DNA from 2 places in the Streptomyces sp. XH2 genome. Region 1 is predicted to be linked to the other one. Evidence: riboswitches for the same ligand, from Rfam matches in the RefSeq annotation. Region 1 holds a riboswitch; the other holds the start of a gene.
What was found. Region 1 has a riboswitch for cyclic di-AMP ahead of ACOTKD_RS11020 (C40 family peptidase). Riboswitches for the same ligand answer to the same signal wherever they lie in the genome.
Positions count from the first base shown of each region.

Region 2: another riboswitch for cyclic di-AMP. It lies ahead of ACOTKD_RS27045 (M23 family metallopeptidase); the one in region 1 lies ahead of ACOTKD_RS11020 (C40 family peptidase).

Region 1 covers NZ_JBMMMZ010000004.1:341,425-356,632, forward strand. The annotation lists gene ACOTKD_RS10965 (cytochrome c oxidase assembly protein) at 1-578, shown strand, start outside; gene ACOTKD_RS10970 (hypothetical protein) at 708-866, shown strand; gene ACOTKD_RS10975 (SSI family serine proteinase inhibitor) at 904-1,332, opposite strand; gene ACOTKD_RS10980 (hypothetical protein) at 1,462-1,662, opposite strand; gene ACOTKD_RS10985 (alpha/beta hydrolase) at 1,839-3,437, opposite strand; gene ACOTKD_RS10990 (urease accessory protein UreD) at 3,599-4,411, opposite strand; gene ureG (urease accessory protein UreG) at 4,408-5,115, opposite strand; gene ACOTKD_RS11000 (urease accessory protein UreF) at 5,738-6,481, opposite strand; gene ACOTKD_RS11005 (urease subunit alpha) at 6,481-8,202, opposite strand; gene ACOTKD_RS11010 (urease subunit beta) at 8,195-8,506, opposite strand; gene ACOTKD_RS11015 (urease subunit gamma) at 8,519-8,821, opposite strand; cyclic di-AMP (ydaO/yuaA leader) riboswitch at 9,560-9,735, shown strand; gene ACOTKD_RS11020 (C40 family peptidase) at 9,740-10,210, shown strand; gene ACOTKD_RS11025 (ATP-binding protein) at 10,307-10,744, opposite strand; gene ACOTKD_RS11030 (helix-turn-helix domain-containing protein) at 10,947-11,825, shown strand; gene ACOTKD_RS11035 (DUF397 domain-containing protein) at 11,835-12,065, shown strand; gene ACOTKD_RS11040 (8-amino-7-oxononanoate synthase) at 12,079-13,239, opposite strand; gene bioB (biotin synthase BioB) at 13,444-14,619, shown strand; gene ACOTKD_RS11050 (adenosylmethionine--8-amino-7-oxononanoate transaminase) at 14,612-15,208, shown strand, end outside.
Region 2 covers NZ_JBMMMZ010000013.1:309,645-324,852, forward strand. The annotation lists gene ACOTKD_RS27025 (DUF6227 family protein) at 1-471, shown strand, start outside; gene ACOTKD_RS27030 (cold-shock protein) at 707-910, shown strand; gene ACOTKD_RS27035 (DEAD/DEAH box helicase) at 1,184-2,917, shown strand; partial or broken gene ACOTKD_RS27040 (PP2C family protein-serine/threonine phosphatase) at 3,181-4,275, shown strand; cyclic di-AMP (ydaO/yuaA leader) riboswitch at 4,489-4,622, shown strand; gene ACOTKD_RS27045 (M23 family metallopeptidase) at 4,632-5,951, shown strand; gene ACOTKD_RS27050 (aldo/keto reductase) at 6,021-6,965, shown strand; gene ACOTKD_RS27055 (hypothetical protein) at 7,018-7,317, opposite strand; gene ACOTKD_RS27060 (DUF3427 domain-containing protein) at 7,403-10,540, opposite strand; gene ACOTKD_RS27065 (MrcB family domain-containing protein) at 10,704-11,807, shown strand; gene ACOTKD_RS27070 (PrsW family intramembrane metalloprotease) at 11,856-13,193, opposite strand; gene trmB (tRNA (guanosine(46)-N7)-methyltransferase TrmB) at 13,275-14,102, opposite strand; gene lhgO (L-2-hydroxyglutarate oxidase) at 14,160-15,208, opposite strand, start outside.

The DNA of each region.
Region 1 (15,208 bases):
GGCCGCGCGAGTGGCTGGTCTCGCTGCTCCACAGCCGCTACATGCGGGTCATCACGCACCCGGTCTTCACGATCCCGATGTTCATCGCGAGCCTGTACGCGCTGTACTTCACCCCGCTCTTCGACTTCCTGATGGAGTCGAAGACCGGGCACATCGCGATGATGGTCCACTTCCTCGCTGTGGGCCTGGTGTTCTTCTGGCCGATCATGGGCGTGGACCCGGGCCCGCACCGGCCGGGCTACGTGATGCGGATGCTGGAGCTCTTCGCGGGCATGCCCTTCCACGCGTTCTTCGGCATCGCGCTGATGATGGCGTCGGAGCCGATGATCGGCACGTACATGCACCCGGCGGCCTCGCTGGGCATCGACGCGCTGGAGGACCAGCAGGCGGGCGGCGGCATCGCCTGGGCGTTCAGCGAGATCCCTTCGGTGGTGGTGCTGCTCGCGCTGGCCTACCAGTGGTACCGCTCCGAGCAGCGGCAGGCCCGGCGCTCCGACCGCGCCGCGGACCGCAACGGCGACAAGGAGCTGGAGGCGTACAACGCGTACCTCGCCTCGCTGCGCTCTCGCGAGACCTGAGGGACGGGCGCACGCGGGAGCATGCGCACGGGATCTGGCGGCAGGGGCCGCGGCCGGGAGACGATGGACTCCAGGCCGCGGCCCCTCGCGCGTCCGCGCGCTCACGGGCCGCCGTGAGGAGGTGCGGGGATGCCCGGATCGGCGAAGACGATGGCGGGGCTGACGGTGGGGGGCCTCGTCGTGGTGACCGCGTATTCGGTGACGATCGGCAGCGACGGCTGGCTGTGGTTCGCGTGGGTGATGCTGTCGCTGCTGACGATAGGGACGCTCGTCGCCCGGGGGACGTGAGCGCCGGAGCCGGGCGGCCCGGCGGCGGGCCCGGGGCTCAGAAACGGAAGACGGGCCCGGTCGCCACGTCGAGCGCACAGGCGTTGGGGAAGGTCTTGTGCCAGACGACGGGGCGGCCGTTCCACTCGCCCTCGGCGGTCGCGGTCACGGGGTCGTACTGGCGGGTGCACCGGTGCTCCGCGCCGGGCACCCGGCCGGGGTCGCCCTTCGCCTTGTTCAGCGTCGTGCACGCCTCGGCGGCGTGCGGGTGGTGGCCGTCGGCGTCCGGGCAGCTCAGCTGCACTCCGCGGATCCAGGTGTTCTGCGCGCCGGAGACGGTGAGGAAGTACTGCCCGTCGGCGCCGCCGGCGCGGCCGTGCTTGCCCGGCCGGCCCGGCTTGCCTTCCGCCGCGGCCTGCGGTGCGGCGAGGAGGAGCAGCGCGGCGGCGGCCGCCGAGGCGGCCACGGCGGTACGGGGTAGGGACATCGGTGCCTCCTGGAGCGGGGTGCCCGGGTCAAGGCCATCGCGCGCGGACCGGGCCCGGCAAGCCGCCGCGCCGCGCCGTCCCCCGGGCGGCAGCGGCCGGCCACCCGGCCGGCCGCGGGAGGAGTCACCCTACTGCGCCCCGGCGCACGAGGAGGACGACACGGCCGCCCCCGCACCGGCCCGCACGGCCACCAGCCACTCCGCCCGCAACCGCTCGTAGGCCCTGCGCTCCTCACCGTTGAGCATCCGGCCGCGGCGCTCGGCCAGGAACGCACGGATCGCGTCGTTGATCTCCTCGGGCGACTGGGTGAGGTCCGGGTTGACGGGCATGTGCACAGGCTACGAGGGAACTGCACTCAAAACACCGAGAACCGTCGAGGTTCCCAGAATGCTCATCAAATGGTCATCCAGCCAAAAACCCTCCCGATGGCGCCTGAGGTGCGGCAACAACGCAGGTGGCGCCCCGGTCCGGGAGGACCGGGGCGCCACGGTGCGGTGCGGTGGGGCTACTTCGCCGCGGCGGCCTTCGGCTCGGGGGTGGCGTGCGGGGCGCACGTCACGTCCTGGGCGTCGAGCTTGCCGTCGACGAGGTAGGCGTCGAGCCGGGCGTTGACGCAGGGGTTGGCCTCGCCCGTGACGCCGTGCGAGCCGGCGTCCTTCTCCGTGATCAGGCGGGAGCCCTTGAAGCGCTTGTGCAGCTCCACGGCGCCCTCGTACGGGGTCGCCGCGTCACGCTCGCTCTGGATGATCAGGGTCTGCGGGAGACCCTTGTGGGTCGTGACCTCGACGGGGTTCCCCTGGGGGGCCTTCCACGTGGCGCACGGCAGGTTCATCCACGCGTTGGACCAGGTCATGAAGGGCGCCTGGCGGTGGATGCGGGTGTTGTCGCGGTCCCACTTGGCCCAGCTGGTGGGCCACTTGGCGTCCGCGCACTCGACCGCGGTGTAGACGGCGTTGCTGTTCTCCGAGGCGATGTTGCCCGCGGTGTTGGACAGGTCGGGGCCGGCGGCCTCGACGAGCGCCTTCTCGTCACCCGCGACGTACTTGCTCCAGGTCTCGGCGACCGGGACCCACGAGGTGTCGTAGTACGCCGCGCCCTGGAAGAAGCTGATCAGCTCGGCCGGGCCGACGACCCCGCCGATGGGCTTCTTCTTGGCGGACGCCCGCAGCGTCTCCCAGTTCTTCTGGACCTGGGCCTGCGTGGTGCCGAGGTGGAAGGCGTCGTCGTGCTTGGCGACCCACGTCTCCCAGTCCTTGAAGCGGGACTCGAAGGCGATGTCCTGCTCCAGGTTGGCCTGGTACCAGATGTTGTCCCGGTCCGGGTTGACGACGCTGTCGACGACCAGGCGGCGGACGTGGCCCGGGAAGAGCGTGCCGTAGACGGCGCCGAGGTAGGTGCCGTAGGAGACGCCCAGGTAGTTGAGCTTCTTCTCGCCGAGGGCGGCCCGGACGACGTCGACGTCGCGCGCGGTGTTCGCCGTCGTCAGGTACGGCAGCAGCTTGCCGCTGCGCTCGGCGCAGCCGTCGGCGTACTCGCGGGCCAGCTTGCGCTGGGCGCGCTTGTCGGCCTCGCTGTCGGGCACCGGGTCGGCCTTGGGGGCCGCGACGAACTTCTGCGGGTCGATGCAGGAGATCGGGGCGGAGTGGCCCACGCCGCGCGGGTCGAAGCCCACGAAGTCGTACGCCTTCGCGGTCTTGGCCCACAGCGGGGCCTTGGTGGTGATCCGGCGCGGGAACTTCATGCCGGAGCCGCCGGGGCCGCCGGGGTTGTAGAGGAGGGCGCCCTGGCGCTCGTCCGCGGTACCGGTGGAGCGGGCCCGGTCCACTGCGATCTTGATCGTGGGCCCGTCGGGCTTGGCGTAGTCGACGGGAACCGTGACGTAGCCGCACTGGATGGGCTTCTCGAGGCCCCAGGCGGCAGGGCAGTCCTGCCACTTGATGCCCGCCTTGGCCGCGCGATCGGCGGCCACCTTCGCGCCGCGGGCCTCGGCGGCCCCGCCCGGCACGCGCTCGCTCGCGCCGGCGGCCGGGGCGGTCAGGAACCCGGCCACCAGCGCGCCGGTCACCAGGGTGCCGGCCGCGCCGAGTATTGACGTGTGTCTCACGTAGGAATCCCCCTGCAAGGTACGCCGCTTGGGGCGGCGGAGATCGCAATGCTGCAAGGGGATCCTTTCGTCTCCCATCCCACAATGGACAGATCGTACGAGCGTTCTTTACTAATCCGTAAGAATGACGAAACATGGCGTGCCACGAGTGGTGCATTTCGTCACTGCTGTCCCGGATCATCCGTATCGGGTTGTATACCGAAATCCACCCCGGAGAGGCCGCTTTCGAGCAGCGTACGGAGCTGCAGGCCGTCCGGCGCGACCGCGCTCACGACGACGGCCGGCCCGGCCAGCGGGGCGACGACGGCCGTCGGCCCCAGGGCCCGGGCCGCGGGCGGGCGCACCGCGAAGGACGGGTCCACGACGAGGAGTTGCCCCGCCGCTCGGTGGCCCCCCAGGACCGCCCCGCCGTCCCAGCCGGGCGCCCCCGGCCCGTACGACAGCTCCTGGTCGTAGAGCGGACGCCCGTCGTGACGGACCGTCAGCCGCGCGGTCAGCCGCCCCGGCCGCTCCCCCGCGCGCCCCAGGATCTGTTCCTCCCGGAACACCAGCCGGGCGGTCGGTGCGAGTTCGACGGTCGTGGTCATCCGCAGCTCGCCGCCGCGGGCCGAGATCAGCGGCTCGGGAAGCCAGTACAGCACCGCGCCGTCGCCGACCCGGATGCGGACGTCGTACATGGCCGGCGCGCCCGTACGGCCCGGCAGGGCGATGGTCGCGGCCGTGGTGCGGAAGTGCAGCGCGGCGCCGTCGCCCACCTCGGCGGAGAGCGCGAGGGCGTCACCGCCCAGCGGCGCGCTCATCGCGCCCACCAGGCACACGCGCGCCTCACGCCCCACCGAGCGCAGGCGCCGCAGCGCGAACGGGCCGGCGCCGTCGAGGACCGGCAGCGCGGTGCCGCCCCTGCCGTCGGCCGCGGCGACGACCTGGGCGGAGGCCAGCAGGCCGGGCCCCGCCGGTGCGAGGGCCGTGGTCACGGCGCCGCGGTCCACGCGGCGAGCTGCGCGCGCACCCACGTGGCGACGGGCTCCACGCCGCCCTCGGTGACGAGGGAGGTGAAGACGGCGGGGAGCTCGCCGCGCTGCGTCTTCGCGTCGCGCGCCATGCCCGCCAGGTCGACGCCGACGTACGGGGCGAGGTCGGTCTTGTTGACGACGAGCAGGTCGGCGGTGGTGATGCCGGGGCCTCCCTTGCGGGGGATGTCGTCGCCGCCCGCGACGTCGATGACGAAGATCTGCGCGTCCACCAGCCCCTTGGAGAAGGTCGCGGTGAGGTTGTCGCCGCCGGACTCCACCAGGACGAGGTCCAGCGGCCCCGCCCCCGAGGAGGAAAACGCGGCCTCCAGGTCCTCCACGGCCTCCAGGTTGGCGGAGATGTCGTCGCGGATGGCGGTGTGCGGGCAGGCCCCGGTCTCCACCGCGGTGATCCGCTCCGGCGGCAGGACGGCGTTGCGCAGAAGGAACTCCGCGTCCTCGCGGGTGTAGATGTCGTTGGTGACGACGGCGATGGACAACTCGTCGCGCAGCGCGCGGCACAGGGCGGCGACGGTCGCCGTCTTACCGGACCCGACGGGCCCGCCGAGCCCGATGCGGAGTGCGCGGCGCGAGCCGTCGGGGCGGACGGGGGAGGCGGCGCCGTAGGTGTGGCGGTGGGGGTAGGTCTCGGGGTGGTCCAGGTGCATGGTCCCCTCCGGGGGGTCGGTGATCGAAAGAGTTCAGGTGGCTACGGGTGATTGCGGGTGACTGCGGATGCCGCCGGGCCCTCGCCGCTGTGGCTGATCGCCGTTGCGGCGGAGAGTTGTGCGCCGTACCGGCGGGGTACGCACGGTGGCGACGGCCTGGTGACGGGAACCGGCGCGGGCCGGGCTCGGTGCGGCACCGCCGGGCTGCCGCGCGGTGGTCGATCGCCGTCGCGGCGGAAAGGTTCGCTGCACCGGCGAGGTACGCACGGCGGCGAGCACGCGGCGCGCTGTCCGGAGCCGGCACAGTCCGGGTGTGGATCGGCACGCCGGGCTGCCGCACGGTGGTCGATCGCCGTCGCGGCAGAGAGGTTCGCCGCACCAGCGAGATATGCACGGCCGCGGGTGCGCGGCCGAGTGCCCGGTAGCCGGAGCCGTCCGGGCGCACTTCGGCACCGCCGGGCTGCCGCGCGGTGGTCGATCGCCGTCGCGGCGGTGGGACGTGCCGGCGGACCGCCATGCCACGCCGCAGGGAAGAAAGAGCCCGCCGCGACGGCGGCAAGCCACCGCGGCGTGTGTCCGGCGGAATGCGCAGGTGCCGCCAGGCCGTGTGGACGGGCGCGCATCAGCTTGCGAAGAGGCGTACCGGCCACGCCGCATGGAGTTCCGCCGTGATGTCGAGCAGGGGGGCCGCGGAGGCCGGCAGGGCGTCCGGGCCCTCCACCGCCGCCCGCGCCGCGGCCTCCGCCGCCCGCGCCGCGACCGCGTCCATCGCGGGTGCGAGCCGGGCCAGAACGGCCGTCGCGTCGAACGGGTCGAGGCTCAGCAGGCGTACGGCCGCGGTGGCCGGGCCGCTGACCGACTCGTAGACGGAGGCGTAGGCCGCGTCCAGCGGGCCCAGTCCCGCGGACCGGGCCGCGAGGCCGAGGACGACCGGCTGGTGGGCGCCGCGCGGCCGGGCCGCGGCGAGGGCGTCGAGCGCGTCCGAGGGCCACGTGGCACGGGCGGCGCGCATCAGCTGCCGGCCCAGGCGCCGGGTGGTGGCCCGCAGGGCGAGTGCGGGAGTGCGGGCGTCCGCGGCGGCGTCGAGAGCGAGCGGGTCGACCCCGGTGGCGGCCGCGGCGGCGAGGGCGGCCGCGGTGAGCCCGGCGGTGTGCAGCCGTCCCCGGCAGAACTCCTCCAGGGTGGGCCCGTCGGTGATCCGCCCCGCTTTGACCGCGGCCTCGGCCCCGCCGGAGTGCGCGTGCCCTCCGGCGGGGAAGCGCCCGTCGGCGAGGACGAGGAGGGCGGCGATCGCCCCGCGGCCCGGCCCGGGCGGGGCGGGCGCCCCCGGCGGGGCGGCCGCCGCGGCTTCGGTGGTCCCTGTCATCAGAACAGGAAGTAGCGCTGGGCCATCGGCAGTTCCGCCGCGGGCCGGGGTTCGATGACTTCTCCGTCGACGGTGACGGTGAACGTGTCGGGGTCGACCTCGACCCTCGGCCTGGCGTCGTTGTTGCGCATGTCGGCCTTGGTCACGCCGCGCGTGGACCGTATGGGGACGAACCGCTTGCCCAGCCCCAGCCGTTCCGGGAGGCCGTCGTCCATGGCCCACTGGGTGACGAAGTTGAGGGAGTTGGCGGCGGGCGCGCGGCCATGGGCGCCGAACATGGGCCGGGGAAGGACGGGTTGCGGGGTGGGGATGGAGGCGTTGGCGTCGCCCATCTGCGCGTAGGCGATCTGGCCGCCCTTGATGACGAGCTGGGGGCGTACGCCGAAGAAGGCGGGGTCCCAGAGCACGAGGTCGGCGAGCTTGCCCTGTTCCACGGAGCCGATCTCGTGGTCGAGGCCCTGCGCGACGGCGGGGTTGATGGTGTATTTGGCGACGTAGCGACGGGCCCGGGCGTTGTCGGCCGGGCCGTCGCCGGGCAGGGCGCCGCGGCGCTTCTTCATCACGTGCGCGGTCTGCCAGGTGCGCAGCACGACCTCCCCGATGCGGCCCATGGCCTGGGAGTCGGAGGAGATGATGGAGATGGCTCCGAGGTCGTGCAGGACGTCCTCGGCGGCGATGGTGCTCGGCCGGATGCGGGATTCGGCGAAGGCGAGGTCCTCGGGGACCGCCGGGTTGAGGTGGTGGCAGACCATCAGCATGTCGAGGTGTTCGTCGACGGTGTTGACGGTGTGCGGCCGGGTGGGGTTGGTGGAGCTGGGCAGGACGTTGGCCTCGGAGACGACGGTGATGATGTCGGGCGCGTGCCCGCCGCCGGCGCCTTCGGTGTGGTAGGCGTGGATGGAGCGGCCGGCTATGGCGGCGAGGGTGTCGCCGACGAAGCCGGCCTCGTTGAGGGTGTCGGTGTGGATGGCGAGCTGGGCGCCGCTCTCCTCGCACACGGCGAGGCAGGCGTCGATGGCGGCGGGCGTCGCGCCCCAGTCCTCGTGGATCTTGAAGCCGACGGCGCCGGCCCGCAGCTGGGCGCGCATCGAGTCGTACGAGACGGTGTTGCCCTTGCCCAGCAGGCCGATGTTGACGGGGTACCCCTCCATCGCCTCGAACATCCGGGCGAGGTGCCAGGCGCCGGGGGTGATGGTGGTGGCCTTGCTGCCCTCGGCGGGCCCGGTGCCGCCGCCGAGCAGGGTGGTGACGCCGGAGGCGAGGGCCTCGTCGGCGGCCTGCGGGCAGATGAAGTGGACGTGGGCGTCGACGGCGCCGGCGGTGAGGATCTTCCCGTTGCCGGCGATGATCTCGGTCTCGGGGCCGATGACGAGGTCGGGGTGGACGCCGTCCATGGTGTCGGGGTTGCCGGCCTTGCCGATGCCGGTGATGCGGCCGTCGCGGATCCCGACGTCGGCCTTGACGATTCCCCAGTGGTCGAGGACGAGCGCGCCGGTGATGACGGTGTCGGGGGCGCCGTCGGCGCGGGTCGCGCGGGACTGGCCCATGGACTCGCGGATGACCTTGCCGCCGCCGAAGACGGCCTCGTCGCCGGCGTGGCCGGGGCCGCCGCTGCGGTCCTCCTCGATCTCGACGACGAGGCCGGTGTCGGCGAGGCGGACGCGGTCGCCTGTGGTCGGTCCGTAGAGGTCGGCGTAGGCGACGCGGCTGAGCTCACTCATCGAGCGGTCCCCCGCACTCGCCGCGCAGGCCCTCGACGATGCGCTTGCCGCCGATGGGCACGAGGTCGACCTGGACGGGGATGCCCGGCTCGAAGCGGACGGCGGTGCCCGCGGCGATGTCGAGGCGCTTGCCGCGGGCCGCGGCCCGGTCGAAGTCGAGGCCGGGGTTGGCCTCGGCGAAGTGGTAGTGCGAGCCGACCTGCACCGGGCGGTCGGCGGCGTTGAGCACGGTGAGCCGGGTGCGGTGCAGGCCCTGGTTGAGGGCCACGGGTCCGGCGGCGTGCAGGATCTCTCCGGGGATCATCGGTCCGCCCCTTCAGCAGATGGGATCGTGGACGGTGACGAGCTTGGTGCCGTCGGGGAAGGTGGCCTCGACCTGAACGTCGGGGATCATCTCGGGGATGCCCTCCATGACCTCGCCCCGGGTGAGCACCTTGCGGCCGGAGGACATGAGCTCGGCGACGGTGCGGCCGTCCCGGGCGCCTTCCAGGACGTGCACGGTGATGAGGGCCACCGCCTCGGGGTGGTTGAGGAGCAGGCCACGGGCCTTGCGCCGCGCGGCGACGTCGGCCGCCACGTGGAGGAGCAGGCGTTCCTGCTCGCGCGGGGAGAGTTGCATGGGTGCCACCTCACTGTCGTCCCGGGGGTCCCGGATGGACACACCGGGCCGCCACCCGAAGTTCAACACGGTGTTGACCTGGGGTTCTTCGGCCGGGGGCCAGGGATTGCAGATTAGGGCCGAACCTTTTCCAACGCGTTAACTCACTCTTTGCGTTGTCATGGCCAGAGCACTGCGGGCCCGCTGTCGCATGCACCTACTGGATCATCTGGGCCGGATCATGGCCGTCCGCCCGCACGACACGTACCGCCGGCTACGGGCACCGCAGACACCGCCGTCGCCGGGCCGCGGCCGCGGCCCGGCTCGCAGACGTGTGCGAACCGGGCGAACGGAAGGTGTGGACGGGCCGTGCCGACGCGGGCGGTACAGGGCTCCGGCGCAGAGCGCCGGGGGCGAAGGGATCTCCGCGCCATGTGCGCCGGAGGGCCGGGGGTCCGCACGCGAATAAACCCGGCTCCGCCCCATGGAGGATCACGGCGTAGACGGGGCGCGGTGATCGATTTGGGGCGGACGGCCGGATTGCGCCCGGCCGGGTACGAACCGCCGCAGGCCAGCCCCTCAGCCGGCTTGCGCGCACCTGATCAATTCGCCCTTTGTCCACCGGAATTGCCCAGGAGTGATCAGCCTCACATACCCCCGGTTCCGCTCGGAATCCGCACGGCGGCTGCGCCAAGATCCCTGCGACGACAAGACCCCGCCACCCCGGCGGGGCGGTCCCGGCGGACGCCGAACCCTGCCGCCGACGGGATGCCGGGTCGACTTGAGTGCACGGCAGGGATGGAGGACCCAAGAGTGGTGGGACGACCAAGAGTAGTGCGGTCGGCCCTTGGGGTGAAGCCGTTGACGACGGCCGGGCAACCTTCGCCTGCCCGAACCCGACAGGTCATCCTTCACAGGCGGCTGACGAAGGGTTAGCGCATGAGCGCGCACAAACGTCCGTCGAAGCTGTCCAGGGCCGGTGCCGCATCGGCCCTCACTCTCGCCGCGGTCGGCGCCACGGTGCTGGCACCGGGCGGCGCGGCAGAGGCGGAAGCGTCTTCCGCCCCCACCACGGCACTCCGGATCGCGGCCTCGAAGCAGGGCTCCCCGTACCAGTGGGGAGCGACCGGCCCCTACCGGTTCGACTGCTCGGGCCTCACGCTCTACTCCTTCAAGCGGGCCGGCAAGTCCCTGCCCCGCACCGCCGCCCAGCAGTACAACAGCACGCAGCACATCCCGCGGTCCGCACGCGAAGCCGGCGACCTGGTCTTCTTCGTCTCCGGGCGCGGCATCTACCACGTCGGGATATACGCCGGGGACGGGAGGATCTGGCACGCGCCCAAGACGGGCGCGGTCGTCCGCCTGGAGCGGATCTGGACCAACAGCGTCCTCTACGGCCGGGTCGGCTGATCCGTTGACCCCCGGGCGAACGAGCCCGCGACCGCCCCGAAGGGGTCCGAGGCCCCCCGCACCCCGTGCGGGGGGCCTGGCCGGCCGGAGGGGAGTTCAGCGCTCGGCGCTGACCGGCACGGTCCAGGGGAGGGAGATCCACACCGTCTTGCCGCCGTCGGAGGTCGGGGTGAAGAACAGCCGCCCCCCGTACTCCGCGGTGAGACAGCGGATGATCACCATGCCGCGGCCGTTGTCCTGCTGGACCGCGGCGGGCAGCCGCCGGGGGAAGCGGGGGTGGCTGTCCGTGACCCCGATGCGCAGCTGCTGGTCGCGGTCGAGGCGGACGTCCACGGTGAAGGTGGGCGACTGGCCCCGGGTGTGCTGCACGGCGTTGGTGGCGAGCTCCGAGACGATCAGGCGCACGGTCTCGGCGGTGTCCGTCCCGCCCGGCAGCCCCCAGTCGGCCAGCACCTCCGCGACATAACGCCGCGCCGTGGATACCGAGCCGGGGGCGCTCGGCAGGGTGACGGTGGCTTCTTGGTGGTCTGCCATGGCGGTGGCCCTTTCAGCCGATGTCTCGACAGACTGTCACTGATAACGCCTGTGATGGGAGCGATCCACCAAGATATGCATATATCTGTCGCTCAAAGCAGTGAACTCTGCGACGAGCGACCGTATTCGCCCGGCACACTGGGCTATTGACACTGACGTATGACAGCGACAGTGGCAGTGATCTAGGGGAGGGCAGGGCCGAATGCGGTACGGACCGGCGGTGCGCCGCCGCAAACTGGGGGCGGAGCTGCGCCGCCAGCGCGAGCTGGCCGGGCTGACGAGCCTGGAGGCCGCGCGCGCGGTGGGCTGGCACCAGTCGAAGGTCAGCCGGATCGAGACGGGCGCAAGTGGCGTGAAACCGTCGGACGTGGCACGGCTCCTGGACGCCTACGGGGTCACCGACTCCGAACTGCGCGTGCTGCTGGGGGCGCTGTGCGGGGCGGGGTCGCCCGTGCCGGGCGAGGGCGCGGGGGCCCGGCGCGGCTGGTGGTACGCCTACCGCGACCGGCTGCCGCCCGCCTATCTGGACTTCATCAGCCTGGAGTCGGAGGCCTCGCGGTTAAGCACCCTGGAGACCACCGTGGTGCCCGGCCTGCTGCAGACGCCCGCCTACGCCCGGGCCGTGACGCGCGCGGCGCTGGGCGATCCCGCTCCGGAACTGGTCGAGGAGCTGGTGCGGGTGCGCATGGCGCGGCAGGCGGTGCTGCGGGGCGAGCGGCCGCTGGAGGTGTGCGCCGTGCTGGACGAGGCGGTATTGCGCCATGAGGTGGGCGGCCCGGAGGTCATGGCAGGGCAGTTGCGGCATCTGGTGGAGACGGGGTCGCTGGGGCATGTGCGGCTGCACGTCCTGCCGTTCTCCAGCGGCGGCCATATCGGCATCACCGGGCCTTTTGTTATCTTCTCATTTCCGCGCATTGCTGATCTGGATGTGGTTGTTCTCGACCACTTGACGAGTAGCCTCTACCTGGAGCGGAAAGAAGACCTCCGGGCGTACGGCGCGGCATTCACGACGCTGCGCGAACACGCGCTCTCGCACGAGAACTCACTGGAATTCATCGCCGGGATCAACGACGGCGCGTAAGGAGGCACCATGTCCGCAATGCCTCGGTACGTACCTGCCGCCCCTTCGTCTCTCCGCGGCGCCTCGTGGCGGCGCAGTAGCTACAGCACCGGATACAACAACTGCGTCGAGACGGCCGGACCGCTCCCGGGCCGCTTCCTCGCCGTGCGCGACTCCAAGAACACGGCCGGTCCCGCCCTGCTCTTCCGTTCCGCCTCGTGGACCTGCTTCGTCGAAGGGCTGCGCGCCGGTCTCCGCTAGGACCGCCGCGGGCTCATCCGGCCGGCGCGGTCCGTACGATCGCGTCGGCCGCCGCCGTCACCTGTCCGTCCGAAAGGTCCGCCCGGGCGGTCAGCCGCAGCCGTGAGACGCCGTCCGGCACGGACGGCGGCCGGAAGCAGCCGACGGCGAAGCCGGCCTCCCGGCAATCCGCCGCCCACCGCACGGCCGCCTCCGGCGAGGGCGCGCGTACGGACACCACCGCCGCGTCGGGCCGCACCGCCTGGAAACCCGCCGCCACCACCCTGCGGTGCAGCTCGGCGGCGATCTCCCGGACCCGGGCCGCGCGCTGCGGCTCGCGGCGCAGCACCGTGAGGGCCGCCAGCGCGGCGCCGGCCGCCGCCGGGGCGAGGCCGGTGTCGAAGATGAACGTCCGGGCGTTGCTCACGAGGTGCCGGATCACGCGCGCGGGGCCGAGCACCGCGCCGCCCTGGCTGCCGAGCGCCTTCGACAGGGTGACCGTCGCGACGACGTCCGGGGCGCCGGCGAGCCCCGCCGCGTGCAGCGCGCCGCGGCCGCCCTCGCCGAGGACGCCGAGCCCGTGCGCGTCGTCCACGAGCAGCGCCGCGCCGTGCTCGCGGCACGCCGCGGCCAGTGCGGTCAGCGGGGCCGCGTCGCCGTCGACGGAGAAGACGGAGTCGGTGACGGCCAGGGCGCGGCCGGCGTGCGCGGCGAGGGCCTTGCGGACGGCGGCGGGGTCGGCGTGCGGCACGATCGCCTTCTCGGCGCGGGCGAGCCGGCAGCCGTCGATCAGCGAGGCGTGGTTGCCCTCGTCGGAGACGAGCAGGGCCCCGCCGGCGCCGTCGCCCGGACCGGCGAGCGCGGTGACGGCGGCGAGGTTGGCGGTGTAGCCCGAGGAGAACACGAGCGCCGCCTCGAAGCCGCAGAACGCGGCGAGCTCCGCCTCCAGCCGCGCGTGCAGGTCGGTGCTTCCGGTGACCAGGCGGGAGCCGGTCGCGCCGGCGCCCCACTGCCGGGCGGCCGCCGCGGCGGCCTCGGTGACCTCCGGGTGGCGGGTGAGGCCGAGGTAGTCGTTGCCCGCCAGGTCCACCAGCGGCGCGTCGGCCGGCCGCGGCCGCAGGGTCCGTACGAGACCGGCCGCGAGACGCCGCTCGTGGTGGGCGTCGATCCAGCCGAAGGCGTCGTCCTGAGGCATGCGGCCGTCCTTCGCGATCCAGGGGCTGTGGGCCGGTTCTGCGGAGCATTCCGTGGGGCGTTCTGTGGAGCCCGTATAGAACCTCCCTAGAACGTAGCGGCCGTCACTCCTGGTCAGGGTGTGGCAATACACACACATCAATCCGCCCCTGTTGTGTAATCCCTACCTTGGCCGGGGGTGCGGCCGTGAGCGAGGATCACCGCCATGGACCTGCTGAACACGCTGGTGGACAAGGGGCTGCGGCGCGAGCTGCCGAGCCGTGAAGAGGCGCTCGCCGTACTGGCGACCTCCGACGACGACCTGCTCGACGTGGTGGCCGCGGCCGGCAAGGTGCGCCGCAAGTGGTTCGGGCGCCGGGTGAAGCTCAACTACCTCGTCAACCTGAAGTCGGGGCTGTGCCCCGAGGACTGCTCGTACTGCTCGCAGCGGCTCGGCTCCAAGGCCGAGATCCTCAAGTACACCTGGCTCAAGCCGGAGGACGCCTCCAAGGCCGCGGCGGCCGGTGTCGCGGGCGGCGCGAAGCGGGTCTGCCTGGTCGCCAGCGGGCGCGGGCCCACGGACCGGGACATCGACCGCGTCTCGAAGACCATCGAGGCGATCAAGGAGCAGAACGAGGACGTCGAGGTGTGCGCGTGCCTCGGTCTGCTCTCCGCGGGACAGGCCGAGCGGCTGCGCGCCGCGGGCGCCGACGCGTACAACCACAACCTCAACACCTCCGAGGCCACCTACGGCGGCATCACCACCACCCACACCTACGCCGACCGCGTCGACACCGTGCAGCAGGCCCAGGCGGCGGGCATGTCCGCCTGCTCCGGCCTGATCGCGGGCATGGGCGAGACCGACGAGGACCTGGTCGACGTCGTCTTCTCGCTGCGCGCGCTGGACCCGGACTCGGTGCCGGTGAACTTCCTCATCCCCTTCGAGGGCACGCCGCTGGCCAAGGAGTGGAACCTCACGCCGCAGCGGGCGCTGCGCATCCTCGCCATGGTGCGGTTCGTCTGCCCGGACGTGGAGGTCCGGCTGGCCGGCGGGCGCGAGGTGCACCTGCGGACGATGCAGCCGCTCGCCCTGCACCTGGTCAACTCGATCTTCCTCGGCGACTACCTGACCAGTGAGGGCCAGGAGGGCAAGGCCGACCTGGACATGATCGCGGACGCCGGGTTCGAGGTCGAGGGCGCGGGCGAGACGACCCTGCCGGCGCACCGGGCGGACGCCGTCGCGGCCGGCGGCTGCGGCGGGGGCTCGTGCGGGCCCTGCGGGGACGACTCCCCCACGGCCGCGGCCCCCGAGGCCGAGGCCGTCACCGGCCAGGACGCGCGGACGGACCTGGTCGCCGTGCGGCGCCGGGGCGCGGGCACGGACCTGCCGCCCAATGCCTGAGCCGCTCAGCCCCGGTGAGCTCCTCGCCCTCGACCGGCAGCACGTGTGGCACCCCTACGGTCCGATGCCGGGCCGCCAGGAGCCGCTGCTCGTCGCGTCCGCGTCGGGGGTGCGGCTGCGGCTCGCCGAGCCGGTCGGCGGCGTGGGCGAGCTGATCGACGGGATGTCCTCGTGGTGGTCCGCCGTCCACGGCTACAACCACCCCGTCCTCAACGAGGCCGCGCGGGCACAGCTCGGCCGGATGAGCCACGTGATGTTCGGCGGGCTCACCCACGAGCCGGCCGTGCGGCTCGCCGCCCGGCTGGTGGAGATCACCCCCGAGGGCCTGGAACACGTCTTCCTCGCCGACTCCGGCTCGGTGTCGGTCGAGGTGGCCGTCAAGATGTGCCTGCAGTACTGGCGCTCGGCCGGGCGGCCGGAGAAGCGGCGGCTGATGACGTGGCGCGGCGGCTACCACGGGGACACGTGGCAGCCGATGGCCGTGTGCGACCCCGACGGCGGGATGCACGAGTTGTGGTCCGGGGCGCTCCCGAAGCACGTCTTCGCGGACGCGCCGCCGGCGCTCTCCTCCGGCCCGGAGGTCCTCTCC
Region 2 (15,208 bases), on a different contig from region 1:
CGGGCCGAGCGGCGCGTGCACGAGCGGATCGGCGGCGGGATCGGGCCCGGCAGTGAGGGCGACGAGCTGCCGGCCTGGCTGGCGGAGGAGCTGCTGCTGGCCATGGGGCCGGTCCAGCCCCGCCGGGAGTACGTCGCCGACGCCTCGCCCGACCACGCGCGGCGGCTGCTGCGGCGCGCGGAGAACGAGGACGGGCCCGGCGAGGTGGTGCGCGAGCTGCTCCAGGGGGCGCTCGGCCACCACATCGCGCTGATCACCAAGCCGAGGCGCCGGGGCGCCGGGCGCGACGCCACCTGGTGCCGCTTCTACGAGCATGCGTTCCTGCTGGAGGGCGGGGGCGAGCTCAGCCTCTGGGAGCTGGAGCACAACATGAACAGGGACGGCCGCCTGGTCTGCGAGGTCTACCTGGACGAGACGGAGGCCGAGGTCGCCGCGGACCGGCACGCCCGCGCGCAGGGCGTGGAGCTGTAGGAGCGGGCAGGCACCGTCGGCGGGCGGTGGAACGGGGGCCGCCGACGTGTGCTAGGGAGCAGTGCGTGCGTGTGCTACGCTGAACTGACGTTTCAGTTGTGGTACCCATGAACTCGTGTGCGCCTGACGGTTATGTGAACCGACGGCGCATTTTTGTTTTTGCCGGTCTATTCCGGTGTGGGGCCCATTGCACCTTTCGGCATCCGTCGAGGGTGTATCCACTAAGGAGATAGACATGGCTACTGGCACCGTGAAGTGGTTCAACTCGGAAAAGGGCTTCGGCTTCATCGAGCAGGACGGCGGCGGCCCCGACGTCTTCGCCCACTACTCGAACATCGCCTCCAACGGCTTCCGTGAGCTGTTCGAGGGCCAGAAGGTTTCCTTCGACGTCACGCAGGGCCAGAAGGGCCTGCAGGCCGAGAACATCGTCGCCGCCTGACGATGATGCCCGCCCGGACCGCCTGACGGCGGCCCCGGGCTCTGCATGAAGCACACAGGCAATGGGGCCCGCACCACTGGGTGCGGGCCCCATTGCTGCCCCCGCGCCGGCCGGCGCCCGCTGTGCACCGGCCGTCGTCGTCCCGCACCCAGCGCGCCCAGGCTTTTCCGCCGTTCTGCCGTTCCCGCTCCTTTTCCTTGAGGGCGGCGGCCTCGCGATGCGAAGTCTCCTTTCCGGGCGTGTCCACCCCCTTTGAGGGAAGGTCCCACCCGCATGACTCGCTCCGCTCGTCCGACGACCCGCTCGCCCCGCGGGCCCCAGCAGAACCGCTCCGATCGCTCCGACCGGCCCGGCCGCGGCTCCCAGCAGGGCCGTGGTGGCGCCCGGCCCGCGAACCGCCGGCCCGCCGCCCCCCAGGGCGACTTCGAGACCCCGGTGAGCACGACCCCGGCGCTGCCGCCGGTCGCGTCCTTCGCCGACCTGGACATGCCGGCCGCGCTGCTCTCCACGCTCACCCGCGAGGGCGTCACCGAGCCGTTCCCCATCCAGGCCGCGACGCTGCCGAACTCGCTCACCGGCCGTGACGTCCTCGGCCGCGGCCGCACCGGCTCCGGTAAGACCCTCGCGTTCGGCCTGGCCCTGCTGGCCCGTACGGCCGGCCGCCGCGCCGAGCCCGGTCGCCCGCTCGCGCTCGTTCTCGTCCCCACCCGCGAGCTGGCTCAGCAGGTCACCGACTCGCTCGCCCCGTACGCCACCGCCGTGAACCTGCGGACGGCCACGGTCGTCGGCGGCATGTCGATCGGCCGCCAGGCCCAGACGCTCGCGCGCGGCGCCGAGGTGCTCGTCGCCACGCCGGGCCGCCTCGCGGACCTCATCCAGCGCGGCGACTGCAAGCTCGGCGACGTGCGGATCACCGTCCTGGACGAGGCCGACCAGATGGCCGACATGGGCTTCCTGCCGCAGGTCACCCGGCTGCTCGACCAGGTCGACCCGGAGGGCCAGCGGATGCTGTTCTCCGCGACCCTCGACCGCAACGTCGACCGGCTCGTCCGCCGCTTCCTGTCCGACCCGGTGACGCACTCCGTCGACGCGTCCGTGGGCGCGGTCGCCACGATGGACCACCACCTGCTGCACGTCACCGAGACGGACAAGAAGGACACGGTCACCCGGATCGCCGCCCGCGACGGGCGCGTGATCATGTTCGTGGACACCAAGCGCGGCGCCGACCGGCTGGTGAAGAAGCTGCTCTCCGAGGGCGTCCGCGCCGCCGCGCTGCACGGCGGCAAGAGCCAGCCGCAGCGCAACCGCACGCTGGACCTCTTCCGTACGGATCAGGTCACGGCGCTGATCGCCACGAACGTCGCCGCCCGCGGCATCCACATCGACGGCCTCGACCTCGTCGTGAACGTCGACCCGCCCATGGACCACAAGGACTACCTGCACCGCGGCGGCCGTACGGCGCGCGCGGGCGAGTCCGGCACGGTCGTCACGCTGGTGCTGCCCGAGCAGCGGCGCGAGATGAGCCGGATGATGGCCACGGCCAAGATCTCCCCGAACGTCGTCACCGTCGGCCCGGACCACCCGGAGCTCGTGCGCATCACGGGCGCCCAGGAGCCGAGCGGCGTGGCGGTCGTCATTCCTCCGCCGGTGCCGGCCCAGGCGACGCCGCGCAAGCGCAGCGGCGGGGGCTCGGGTGCCTCCGCCGGAGCGGCCGGCGGGGCTGCGGCTGCTGCCGGGTCGCGCGGGTCCCGGGGCACGCGCGGGTCGCGTGGCGGTCGTGGACGCGGTCGCGGGGAGGGCTCTGCCGGGGCTTCCTCTTCCGGTTTTGGTTCCTCTGGTTCCTCTTCCGGTTCCTCCTTCGCCGGCGGTGCCGGTCGTGGTGCGGGCTCCGGCGCGGGCCGCGGTGCCGGTGGCGGCGCGGGCCGTGGGGCCGGCGGCGGTGCCGGGCGTGCCGGTCGCGGTGGCAACGGGGGCGGGGGCGCACGGCAGCGCCGCGCGTCTTCCTGACGGCCGGGGGCCGGTGTCCGGCCCCTGACTGCCCGGGCCCCTGACTGCCCGGGCGCCTGACTGCTCGGGCGCCTGACTGCTCGGATGCCTGACTGCTCGGACGGCGGACCGGTCGGGCGGCGGACCGGTCGGGGTACTGACCGGTCGGGGTACTGACCGATCGGGATCCTGACCGGTCAGGTACCTGAGTGCCCGGGCTCCTGGCCCGGTGAGTTCCCCGATCGGCCGAGCACCGTTCGCCCGGTGACCTCCCGCCCGGAAGGGTGGGAGGGGTGAGCCGAACTGCCTGCCGCGCCGCGGGGCGCACCGTCCGCCGCGTTGCCCGTAGGCTCCCGGCCTTCCTGATCACCGGCGGCGCCCTCTTCGGGCTCGGGGCGCCCGCGAACTACACCTGCGCCCCCTTCCTCTCCGCCGCCCCCCTCGTGGCGGCGCCCCTGCACACCCTCCGCGCCACCGTCGCGGCCGCCCTGGCCGCGGTGGCGGTCGCGGTCGGCCTCGTGATCTACCACCGGCCGTCCGACACCGGTGAGGCGCTGGCCGAGATCGCCACCATCGGCACGGTCTCCCTGGTCGCACTGGGCATCAACCGCATCGCCCGCCGCAGCGACCAGCAGCTCGCCTCCGCCCGCGGCATCGCGGAGGCCGCTCAGCGCGCCGTCCTGCCCGCGCCTCCCTCCCGCATCGGCGGCCTGCGGGTGGCCGCGCGCTACGTGGCCGCGCACGCCGGCGCCCGGATCGGCGGGGATCTGTACGCGGTCCAGGACACTCCTCACGGCGTACGGGCCGTCGTCGGCGACGTCCGCGGCAAGGGCCTGGGCGCGGTCGAGGCCGTCGCCGTCGTGATCGGCGCCTTCCGTGAGGCGGCCGAGCAGGAGCCGACGCTGGAGGGGGTCGCGGGGCGGCTGGAGCGCGCACTGCAGCGGGAGGGCGCGCGGCGCGGGAACCTGGACCAGTACGAGGGCTTCACCACGGCCGTCCTGGCGGAGCTGCCGCCGGGGCAACCCGTACTCCGCCTGCTGAACCGCGGCCACCCGCCGCCGCTCCTGCTGCACGCGGACGGGCGGGTCGGCGCGGCCGACCCCACCGTGCCCGCCCTGCCGCTCGGGCTGGGGGACCTGGGGGTGTGGGCGGACCGGGCCGAGGAGCGGGAGTTCCCCGCGGGGTCGATGCTGCTGCTGATGACGGACGGGGTGACCGAGGCCAGGGACGCCGACGGCGCGTTCTACGACCCGCGGGCGGAGCTGACGGGTCGGCAGTTCAAGAGCCCGGAGGCGCTGCTGGACAGCCTGGTCGCCGAGGTCACGCGTCATTCGGGCGGTCAGGCGGCCGACGACATGGCGCTGTTGGCGATCCGGCGCGGCGAGCGAATCGAACAGCATTTCGTGGAAAGCATCGACAGGCTCCGTGGGCGGACGTCCTGTGAAGAGCTGTCAGGGAGAGCGGTGGATTCGGGCTTTCGGCTTGGAATCCACCCGGCATGTCTATTAACGTTCGATAACGGAGCGCGGTCGTCGCAACCGCCACAAGAGGCGGTGCACCGTGCGCCTTCGCCGAATCCCGCGGGCACAGCACCATCTGATACACCGGCACGTTCTGGGAACCGGGGAACCACCACCCTGGGGTGAATCGGGCCGCACGCGGCCCGTAGGAGACCTTCCTGCTCCGAACCCGTCAGCTAACCCGGTAGGCGAGAAGGAAGGAAAGGAGTGCCTTCGTGGCATCCAACGAGCCTGCCGATCCTTACGAGCTGCCCGCCCCTTACGAGCCTGCCGCCTCGTACGAGCGCACCTCGTACGAGCAAGCCGCTTACGAGCACACCTCGTACGAGCGCGCCTCCTACGAGTCCTACGGGCACGCCTCCTATGAGCAGGCCTCCTACGACCCGCCGCTCGTACCGGCGTACGCACCGCCGTACGAGCCGGACCCGGAGCCGTCGCACGGGGCGGACCGGCCCGCGCATGAGCGGTCGTACGAACCCTCCGCCTTCAGCGCCTTCTCGTTCGGCGCGGGCCGCGGGCGCCACCGCGTCGTCAAGCAGCGCGGCGGCACGATGGCCCGCAGCGGTGCCGTGCTCGGCGTGGGCGTCATCGCGGCGGTCGGCGCGGGCGGGATGGCGAGCGCCCAGGAGCGCCCGGCGGCCTCGATATCCGTGCCCGACCTGGCGCAGCTGCCGGGGGTGGGCTCGTTCTTCGCGGGGAGCGCGGCGGGCACGGCCGACTCCCTCGGCGAGGAGACCGGTGCGGCTGCTTCCGAGGTGGCCCAGGAGGCGGCGAAGGCGGGTGAGGCGCTCCGGGCGAGGATCATGGAGCAGGCCGATCACCAGCAGGGCGTGGCCGAGGACGAGGCGCAGGCGGCCCAGGTGAGGGTGGCCGCGGCGGCGCAGAAGCAGGCGGCGGAGCGCAAGGCGGCCGAGGCGGAGGCGGCGCGGACCGCGGCGGCCGCGGCGGCGGAGCAGAAGCAGGCGGAGCAGGGCCGGACGCCGGAGCGGACGCAGGCGCAGACGCGGACTCACGAGCGGACGCCGGAGAAGACAGAGGAACGGGCCCCCGAGAAGAAGCAGGCCGAGAAGCAGGCCGCGAAGCGGACGGAGAAGAGGGCGAGCTCGGGCAGGGCCTCCGCCCGTCGTTCCGGGCAGTCCGGAGCGTTCACCCTCCCCGTCGGCTCGTACACCCTGACGGCCGGCTTCGGGCAGGCGGGCAACATGTGGTCCGCGCACCACACGGGCGAGGACTTCGCCGCCCCGACCGGCACGCCGGTGAAGGCGGTGGGCGGCGGCACGATCACCCAGGCCGGCTGGGCGGGGGCGTACGGCTACCGCATCGTGCTGAGGCTCGACGACGGTACGGAGCTGTGGTTCTGCCACCTGTCGTCGATGGTGGCCACGTCGGGCAAGGTCGCTGCGGGCCAGGTCATAGGCCGGGTCGGCGCGACGGGCAACGTCACGGGGCCGCATCTGCACCTGGAGGTCCGGCCGGGCGGTGGCGCACCGATCGATCCGCTGGGGTGGCTGCGGGGCAGGGGCCTGCAGCCGTAGCCGACGGCGCTGCCGGGCGAGCGGAGCCGAAACGGAATACCTGCTCCGGTAAGGACGCTGAGATGATGCATGGCTGACATCCACAAGAAGATCGGCAACCTCTCCGTCCACCCGCTCGCCCTCGGCGGCAACGTCTTCGGCTGGACGGCGGACGAGGCGGAGTCCTTCGCGGTCCTCGACGCGTACGCGGCGGCGGGCGGCAACTTCATCGACACCGCCGACGTCTACTCCGCCTGGGTCCCGGGCAATCAGGGCGGCGAGTCGGAGACCGTCCTCGGCAACTGGTTCGCCTCGCGCGGCAACCGCGCCGACATCGTCCTCGCCACCAAGGTCGGCGCGGGCGTCCCCGAGCCGCGGGGCCTGCGCGCATCGGTGATCAAGTCGGGCGTGGAGGAGTCCCTGCGCCGCCTCCGCACCGACTACATCGACCTCTACTACACGCACTACGACGATCCGTCGGTGCCGGTGGAGGAGTTCATCACCGCGCTCGACGCGCTGGTGAAGGAGGGCAAGGTCCGCGAGATCGCGGCCTCCAACATCACGCCGGAGCGCCTGCAGGAGGCCCTGGAGTTCTCGGACGCCTCGGGTCTGGCCAAGTACGTGGCGATCCAGCCCCACTACAACCTGGTCTCCCGCGACACCTACGAGGGCGCCCTGGCGTCCGTGGCGGCGCGGCACGGCCTGGCGGCGGTCCCCTACTGGGCCCTGGCCTCCGGCTTCCTCACCGGCAAGTACCGCCCCGGGGCGGCCGTGGACAGCGCCCGCGCGGGGGCGGCCGGCAAGTACCTGGAGTCGGAGCGCGGCCTCCGGGTCCTGGCCGCCCTGGACCAGGTAGCCGCGGCCCACGACGCGGAGCTCGCGACGGTGGCCCTGGCCTGGCTGGCGGCCCAGCCGACCGTGGCCTCCCCGCTGGCCAGCGCCCGCACGGTGGACCAGCTGCCGGCGCTGCTGGCGGTGGCGGACCTGAAGCTCACGGAGGAGGAGCTGAAGAGCCTGACGGAGGCGTCGGCGTAACCGATGAGGGCCTCGGGCGGAAAAGACGCCGCCCGAGGCCCTGTCCTGCTGATCAGGCCCGGCTCTCCACCACCCAGGAGGCAAGGGCCACCCCACCGGCAACGGCGAACACGGAAGGCCAAGCCCCGATCTTCTTGGCCAGCGGATGAGACCCGCCGAACGCGGCAACGTACAGCCCGGTCAGCGCCGCGGCCTTGGGCGCCCCGACCGCCCCGGCCCACTGCCGAGCAGCCACCCCACCGGCCACAGCCAGCGCAACCCCACCAAGCGGCCGCTTCTTGGTCCACCGGGCAACCGCGTACCCACCAACAAGCCCACCCGCAGCAACCACACCCGCAGGAACCCGAGCCATCCCGCACCTCCGCATCAAGAAACCCAACGGTTTCGAGGCTACGCCGGGCTGCTGTCCAGCGTTGTGCGCGGGCCAGCAGCGCAGATCAACCAGCAGCGATGGTGGAGTACGTCCACACGTCGGCCGGCATCTCGTGCTTGAGCTTCCAGATGATGCCCATGGGGTTGCTGCCCTCGTGCGAGACGTACTCAGCCGGGCCCAGCAGCATCCAGGGCTGTGCGCCACCTATGTCGTTCTTCTTGTACCGGCGGACAAACAGGAAGACGTCTGAGCCCTGCGCCTGGTGAGTCTGGTACCGGACGCCTGTGGGCGAAGTGCTGGACGTCTGGTTCTGGGACTCCCAGTGGAAGAGCTCAGGGCTCCTCGCGTAGTCCTTGTAGCGCGTCTCCGGAGAGAAGTCCTTCTCATCTTTCTCAAGGGTGATGAGGAGAGCATCTACCTTGGCGTCCTGGCACCACTTCACCCCCTCACGGAAATGACCAGGCAGAAATCCTCCCAGCTCCGCTGCTCCCAGGGCGGGAAGGATCTCTTCTCTGCTGTAGGAGGCGTGCACGGTCAACGGGGTGTTGGCACGAGAGCCAATGAGCTGGACGGGGAGGTGCTGCGTGTGAGCGAGGTTGTAACTCAGAACCTGTCGCAGTTCGCTACGAAATGCTGTTTGGCCAGCAAGCGTACGGAAGCCTTCGTCGTATGAGGTGAAGTTACCGCCGAGTGGCCAAAGCGTGAAGAAGAGCATGCGGGCGTACGCCCGTTCGCGCTCGTCCAAGGCCTCGTACGTAGGGGCGCCGTCTTCGAGAAGCCGGCTGTAGGCAGTTACACGGTCGGGGTCGTCGACGTGGAGGAATGCTGCGACGCGCTTAAGTAGGGCCTCTTCGCCTTCGGGTCCGCCCTCGGGCAGGAGGCGGGCCCTGCGCAGCAGTCGCGTCCAGGAGTTGCCCGAGCGGTAGAGCTCCTTGAGCTCGCGCTGGCTCTCGCGAAGGTAGTCCGGAAGCTTGGGCAGAGCGTAGGCGGCAACCTCTCTCGTCAGCTGTGTGACGTTGACGTTGATCTGATTCTTGATGTTCTCCAGAATGCGTTTCTTGGACTTCCGATCGAGCACGATCTGGCAGCCGGAGGGCAGCAGCGGGAAGTCCTGCTCCATGTTGTCGACCAGGCGCTTGCGGGTGAGGTTGGTCAACGCGCGGAACTGCTCTTCGAAGCGGAACTCCTTGCGATGTTGCCCGATGAAGTCGAGGACCGTGAGGACGGCCTTGTCGGGCGTACGTCGCAGGCCGCGGCCGAGCTGCTGGAGGAACACGGTGGCACTCGAGGTAGGCCTGAGGAGGAGCAAGGTGTCCACGTCGGGGATGTCCAAGCCCTCATTGAACAAGTCGACGGAGAAGAGGATCTGGATCCTTCCGTCCCGCAGCTCGGTCAGAGCTTGAGCACGCTCGAAGGGCGGTGTTGAGCCGTCGAGGGCCTGGGCGTTGATGCCAGCCTGCTGAAAGAACTGAGCCATGAAGCGCGCATGGGCCACTGATACGCAGAAACCTAGGGCGCGCATGCTGCTTGGGTCAGTCACCTTGTCTTGTACGGCCTTGGCGACGAGGCGGGCCCTGGCGTGATTGCCAGTGAATAGCTTGTCCAACTCGTTTGTGTCGTAGGCTCCACGTTTCCACGTGAGACCTTCCAGATCCACGCTGTCGGCGATGCCGAAGTAATGGAAGGGGCTGAGTAGGTCATTTTCCAATGCCTCCCACAAGCGCATTTCAGCTGCGATGCGGCCGTCGAAAAACTCATCTTGAACGTTCTGGCCATCCATGCGCTCAGGTGTCGCGGTCAGGCCTAGGAGTTCTGTCGGCTTGAAGTGGTCCAGGACGCGTCGATAGGTCGGTGAGGCGCCATGATGAAACTCATCAATGACGATCACGTCGAAGTGATGCGGCGCGAAGCGTTCTAGAGCTTGAGCGGACAGGGACTGGACACTGGCGAAGACATGCGTCCATTCTTCGGGAATATTGCCGCCAACCCAGAGTTCTCCGAAGTTGGCGTCGTTCAAGACGTGTTGGTAAGTTGCTATGGATTGCTTGAGAATTTCCTTGCGGTGCGCAACGAAGAGGAGTTTGAGTTTGCGATCCTGAAGCGTTGTGCGTAGCGCCCGATAGTCGAGCGCGGCCATGACCGTCTTTCCTGTGCCTGTGGCCGCTACGAGCAGATTCTGGTGACGGTCGTGCACATCGCGTTCGATCTGCAGTTGCTCCAGCATGTCCTTCTGGTGCGGGAACGGCCGTACCTCCAGGCCGGACAGGCTGAGGGTCGTGCCGTCTCCCCGCTGCCTACCCCCAGCTTGCTTCAGTGCCTCGTCCAGCCGCTCTCCGTCCCTCTCCGGGACGTAGGTCTCGAAGGCCGCCTCGCTCCAGTACGAGTCGAACGTAGCCTCAAACTTCTTCAGTACTGATGGGGTCGCCACGGACGATAGCCGCACGTTCCACTCCAGGCCGTCGAGGAGCGCGGCACGAGAGAGGTTGGAGCTGCCCACGTAGGCGGTGTCGTAGCCGCTGTTTCGACGGAGCAGCCAAGCCTTGGCGTGTAGGCGCGTGGACCTGAGCTCGTAGTTGACCTTGACTTCGGCGTTGAAGTCCCTGACCAGACGGTCCAGTGCCTTCCGTTCCGTGGCTCCCATATAGGTGGTCGTGATGACACGGATGGGTACGCCTCGGGACGCTGCACCTTCGAGGGACTCTTCCAACACGCGCAGGCCGTGCCACTTCACGAAGGCGCAGAGCAGGTCAACGCGGTCCGCCGTGGCGAGCTCGGCTCGCAACTCGAAGCCTAGGTTGGGGTCCTCGGGTGAGTTGGTGAGCAGCGCGGTGTCGGACAGGGGGGTGGCGGGACGGACGGTGTAGGCGCCTGCGGCTTCCTGCTCGGCGATGGCGAGGAGCTGGCGTGGGCCATCTGCGATGACCTCGATCCACTGTTGCGCTCCTTCGAGACTGCTCATGGACTCGAGGATGTGGTTGGCCGCCGTTACCTGCTCGGACGGGTTCAGTGAGGCAAGGATCCGATGGACGGTTTGGCCGATGTGGCGCGCCAGCACGTGGGGAGTGGAGTGCTCGCCGACCGGTTGGGCGGTGGCCCGCCAGCCGTTGGCCTGCAGAGTCATCAGGTGCTCTTCGAGGCGAGAGGTGATCAGCTGCTCGTAGAGCCCTGGCACGGGCGTGTGGTGGCTGAAGCGTTCAGTCATGGACGTATGCCCCCCTTGTCTTCCAACCAATGGCCAAGTTCTACCAGCGGGGTACGACAGGGCGGTGGCACGTTCTGTACAGGGATCGCGCCCAACGGCGCGTATCTGTCGAGACTTGGCCGCATGGCGATGTCTTTCGATCGCTTCTGCATAGGGTCTGGTCATGGGGATCCGTGATCTGCTGCTTGAGATAGGTGCGACGTACGACGCCACCTTGGGCACGAAGGAAGATGTTCCTGCGCAGGCGCTCCTGCGCGACGCCGGCCAGCGCCTCGCTACGACCGTGCCAGTGGGCTACAAGGTTGAGGGGCACGGGGGGAACGGGAACGCGGCGGAGACGCCTTGGATCGGGGTCTTTGATCAGCGCCTGAACGACGACCCGAAGGCAGGTCTGTACCTCGCCTACATCTTCGCCGCCGACCTCGAGACCGTGACCCTCACGCTCCAGCAAGGTATGACCCGGCTGTCCGAAGAGCTGGGGAAGGGGGGTCGGCTCCGAAGCTACCTGGAGACCAGGGCAGCGGCGTTGCTGGCTGAGCTTGCGGCGGAGTCGGTGGCTGGCTGGGAAGCCCGACCCGACTTCAAGAGCGCGGTTGCAAGGCCGTTGTCCTATGAAGCGGGGAGCGTGGCGGCGCGTTGCTACGACCTGGGCGCCTTGCCGAACGAGGATGCCCTCCGCATGGACCTTTGGCACCTGGCCGAGGTCCTACAGCAGGCTGCTGCGGCCGAGGGGAGGGTCGCGGTCGAGACGGCGCCCAGTGGGCTACAGGTGTCCTACGTCGCGAAGGTGGACCACAGTAAGCCCAAGGGCCTGAAGGGCTTCCGCCCCAAGGACAGTAGCGACTACGTAGCTCACATCCCTGAGCGCACGATCAAGAAGACTCGCGATCACGAGGAACTGATCAACCGGTTTGTGGAGTACATCAGCGGTCGTGGGTTCACGGCAGACACCGAGCACCCCAAGGACATCGTGCTGCGGAGGGGCGGGCACGAATGGTTGGTGGAAGCCAAGACCGTGAAGCGCAGCAACCCCACATCGGCCGTGCGCGAGGCCGTAGGGCAGCTCTTTGAGTACAGCCACTTCCTCTACGAGGGCGACGGCGACGGGGGACACGAGGTTGCCAAGCCCTACCTGCTGGCGCTGTTCACCGAGGACATCAAGGCGTACGCCCCGTACCTGGAAAGTCTGGGCATAGCCTCGGTCTGGATGACCTCCGGGGGCTGGGAAGGCACTCCGTCTGCGGTCGCTGCCGGCCTGGTCGATTGAGGGAAACGATTCGGCGCTCTGAAGGTCTCCCTTCAGAGCGCCGAATCGTCAGCGGTACTGCCCCGGCCCCTGGGGCCAGCCGGCCCCCCACGCCGGCGGAGGTGCGAACGGCCGAGGCAGTGTCGCCGAAGCCTGGGTCAGGGCCGGTTGGGCTATGTGTTTGCGGGTCCAGAGGTGGTGGAGGAGTTCCTGTTCGCGGGCGGTGAAGTCGGGGCCCGCCGTGCCGTTGTGGGCGCGCTGGCGGAGGAAGGCCAGGGACGTCGCGAACGAGATGTACTCCGCCACCGTGCGGGCCGCCGCCGGGCCGCCGGTGCGCCGGGCCACGTCGCGGGCTATGCCGCGGGCGCGCATCGAGGAGAGGGCGAGGGGCTCGGGCGGGGTGAGCCAGCCGGCGATCTGGTAGGCCGGGAGGAAGGTGCGTATCGTGCGCAGCTCGTTCTGGCGGGACCAGATCGCCAGCCAGGTCAGGACGCCGAAGACGGGCACCATGAAGAGGGCGTAGACCGCGAGGAAGGCCAGGGGCGACAGGCTGGCCGAGCCGTTCCAGACGGAGTGCAGGACCATCGCGGTGAGCAGGCCCGCGAGGGGGACGAGGACGCGGATGACCTTGCGGCGCGGGGCCAGGGTGGCCGCGATGCCGAAGCCGAGGCCCGTCATGGTCGTGAAGAGCGGGTGGGCGAACGGCGACATCAGGACGCGCATGAAGAAGGTGGCCGCCGTGGCCGCCGGCACGCCCTCGTGGCCGAAGCTCTGGTCGGTGGCGAAGGCGTTGCCCAGGTAGAGGATGTTCTCGGTGAACGCGAAGCCCGTGGCGGTGATGCCCGCGATCACCACGCCGTCGACGGTGTTGTTGAAGTCCCGGCGGCGGAAGAGGAACAGCAGGAGGACCGCGGCCGCCTTGCCGGTCTCTTCCACCACGGGCGCGACGAAGGTCGCCCCCCACTTGTCGGCCTCCGGGCGCTGCGCGAGGTCGACGGAGCTCAGCAGCCACTCGGTGGCGTAGCCGTTCGCGATGATGGCCATCAGCGTGGCCGCGCACGCGCCCCACGAGAAGGCGAAGACCAGGTTCTTCCAGGGCTTCGGCTCGACGCGGTCCATCCAGCGGAACGCCGCCACCAGCAGCGGCACGGGCAGGACGGCGAGGCCGAGCCCCACCAGGAACCCCTCGGTGCCGGTCTGCTCCCGCACCAGGGCCAGGATGACCAGGCCGCACAGGGCCAGGAGCAGGATCAGCCCACCGGCGCGCACCGCCTTGTTGTCCCACAGGGCGCGGCGCGGTTTGTAGCGCCAGCCCGCGGGGGCGGGCATCGCGGGAAAGTTCGGCTGCTGACCGGAGGCGGGCACCGGCCCGGCTACCGGCTGCTGGTGGGGTGGGGACTCATGCACCCGATGACCCTAACCAAGGGACGTCGGGGCGGCCTCGTTATTCCGGGGGCCGGTGCTCTCCCCGGCCGCCCCCGGCGTGCGTCAGTGGGCCTTGCGGCGGAACAGCAGGTCGTGGACCACGTGCCCCTTGTCCAGGCCCTGGCCCTCGAACCGCGTCAGCGGGCGGAACTCCGGCCGCGGCGCGAAGCCCCCGTCCGGCTGGGTGTTCTCGAAGTCCGGCGCCGCGGAGAGGACCTCCAGCATCTGCTCCGCGTACGGCTCCCAGTCCGTCGCGCAGTGCAGCAGCGCGCCCGGGGCCATGCGCGTGGCCGCCAGGGCCAGGAACTCCGGCTGGATCAGCCGGCGCTTGTGATGCCGCTTCTTGGGCCACGGGTCCGGGAAGTAGACGCGCAGGCCCGCGAGGGAGTCCGGAGCGAGCATCTCGCGGAGCAGGATGATCGCGTCGCCGTTGGCGACCCGGATGTTGTCCAGGCCGTTCCGCTCGGCCAGGCCGAGGAGGTTGCCCTGGCCGGGGGTGTGCACGTCGCAGGCGAGGATGCCCGTGCCCGGGTCGGCCGCCGCCATCTTGGCCGTGGCCTCGCCCATGCCGAAGCCGATCTCCAGCACGACCGGCAGCTCGGGGTCGCCGAAGAGCTCGCCGAGGTCCAGCTTGCTCAGGCCGTCGATGTCGAGACCCCACTTGGGCCACAGACGGCGCAGGGCCTCGCCCTGGCCGGTCGTGACCCGGCTGCGGCGCGGCTGGAAGGAGCGGATGCGCCGCTCGTGGTGCGAGCCCGCCGGGTCCGGCGCCGGACCGTCGGGGAACATCGGCTCGCGGCGGCGGCCGGGGGCCTGCTGCGCAGGGACCGGCGCCGCGGCAGCGTCGGCGGCCGGAGCGGGGGCTGAGGGGGATGCGTGGTTCTCGGACACAGTTATTCAATTCTACGGGCGCGCGGGAATTGACCATGGGATTCCGGTCTCTGCAGGTCAGAGGGCATCCATCGCCCGCAGGGCCCGCCGCGCCACCTCCCGCCCGATCGGCAGCGAGGCCGTCGCCGCCGGCGAGGGAGCGTTCAGCACGTGCACCATCCGCGGCGACTCGGCGAACAGGAAGTCGTCCACGAGCGTGCCGTCCCGCAGCACCGCCTGCGCCCGCACGCCCGACGGCGCCGGTATCAGGTCCGCCGCCGTCAGCTCCGGCAGCAGCCGGCGCGCCGCCTGCGTGAAGGCGCGCTTGGACAGCGAGCGCCGCACCTCTCCCGCGCCGTACCGCCAGTGGCGGCGGGCGAGCTGCCAGGAGCCGGGCCAGCCCACCGTCCCCGCCAGCTCGCCGGGGCGCACCGTCAGCCGGCCGTAGCCCTCGCGGGCGAGCGCCGGGACCGCGTTCGGCCCCAGGTGGACCGTGCCGTCGATGCCCCGCGTGAGGTGGACGCCCAGGAACGGGAAGGCCGGGTCCGGCACCGGATAGACCAGGCCGCGCACCAGCTCCGTCCGCCCCGGGGCCAGCTCGAAGTACTCCCCGCGGAAGGGGACGATCCGCACGTCGGGGTCGTCGCCCGCGAGCCGCGCGACGCGGTCGCTGTGCAGACCCGCGCAATTGACCAGCGCGCGGGCGCGCAGCACCTCGCCGAGCCCCGTGCGCACCGCGACCGCCGCACCGCGCCGCCCGATCACGCGCGCCTCCGCCCCGTACCGCACGGAGGCCCCCGCATCCTCCGCCAGACGGACCAGGCAGCGCGCCACCGCGCCGTAGTCGCACACGCCCGTCGAGCCGACGTGGATGGCCGCCGTGCCGCGGACGTGCGGCTCGTACTCGGCTATCTGGGCGGGGCCGAGCTCGCGCACCGGCACGCCGTTCTCCCGGCCGCGCTGGACGAGGGCGTGCAGCCTGGGCAGCTCCGCCTGGTCCGTGGCCACGATCAGCTTGCCGCTCACCTCGTGCGGCAGGCCGTGCTCGGCGCAGAACTTCACCATCTCCGCCGCGCCCCGCACCGCGAACCGCGCCTTGAACGACCCCGGGCGGTAGTAGATCCCGC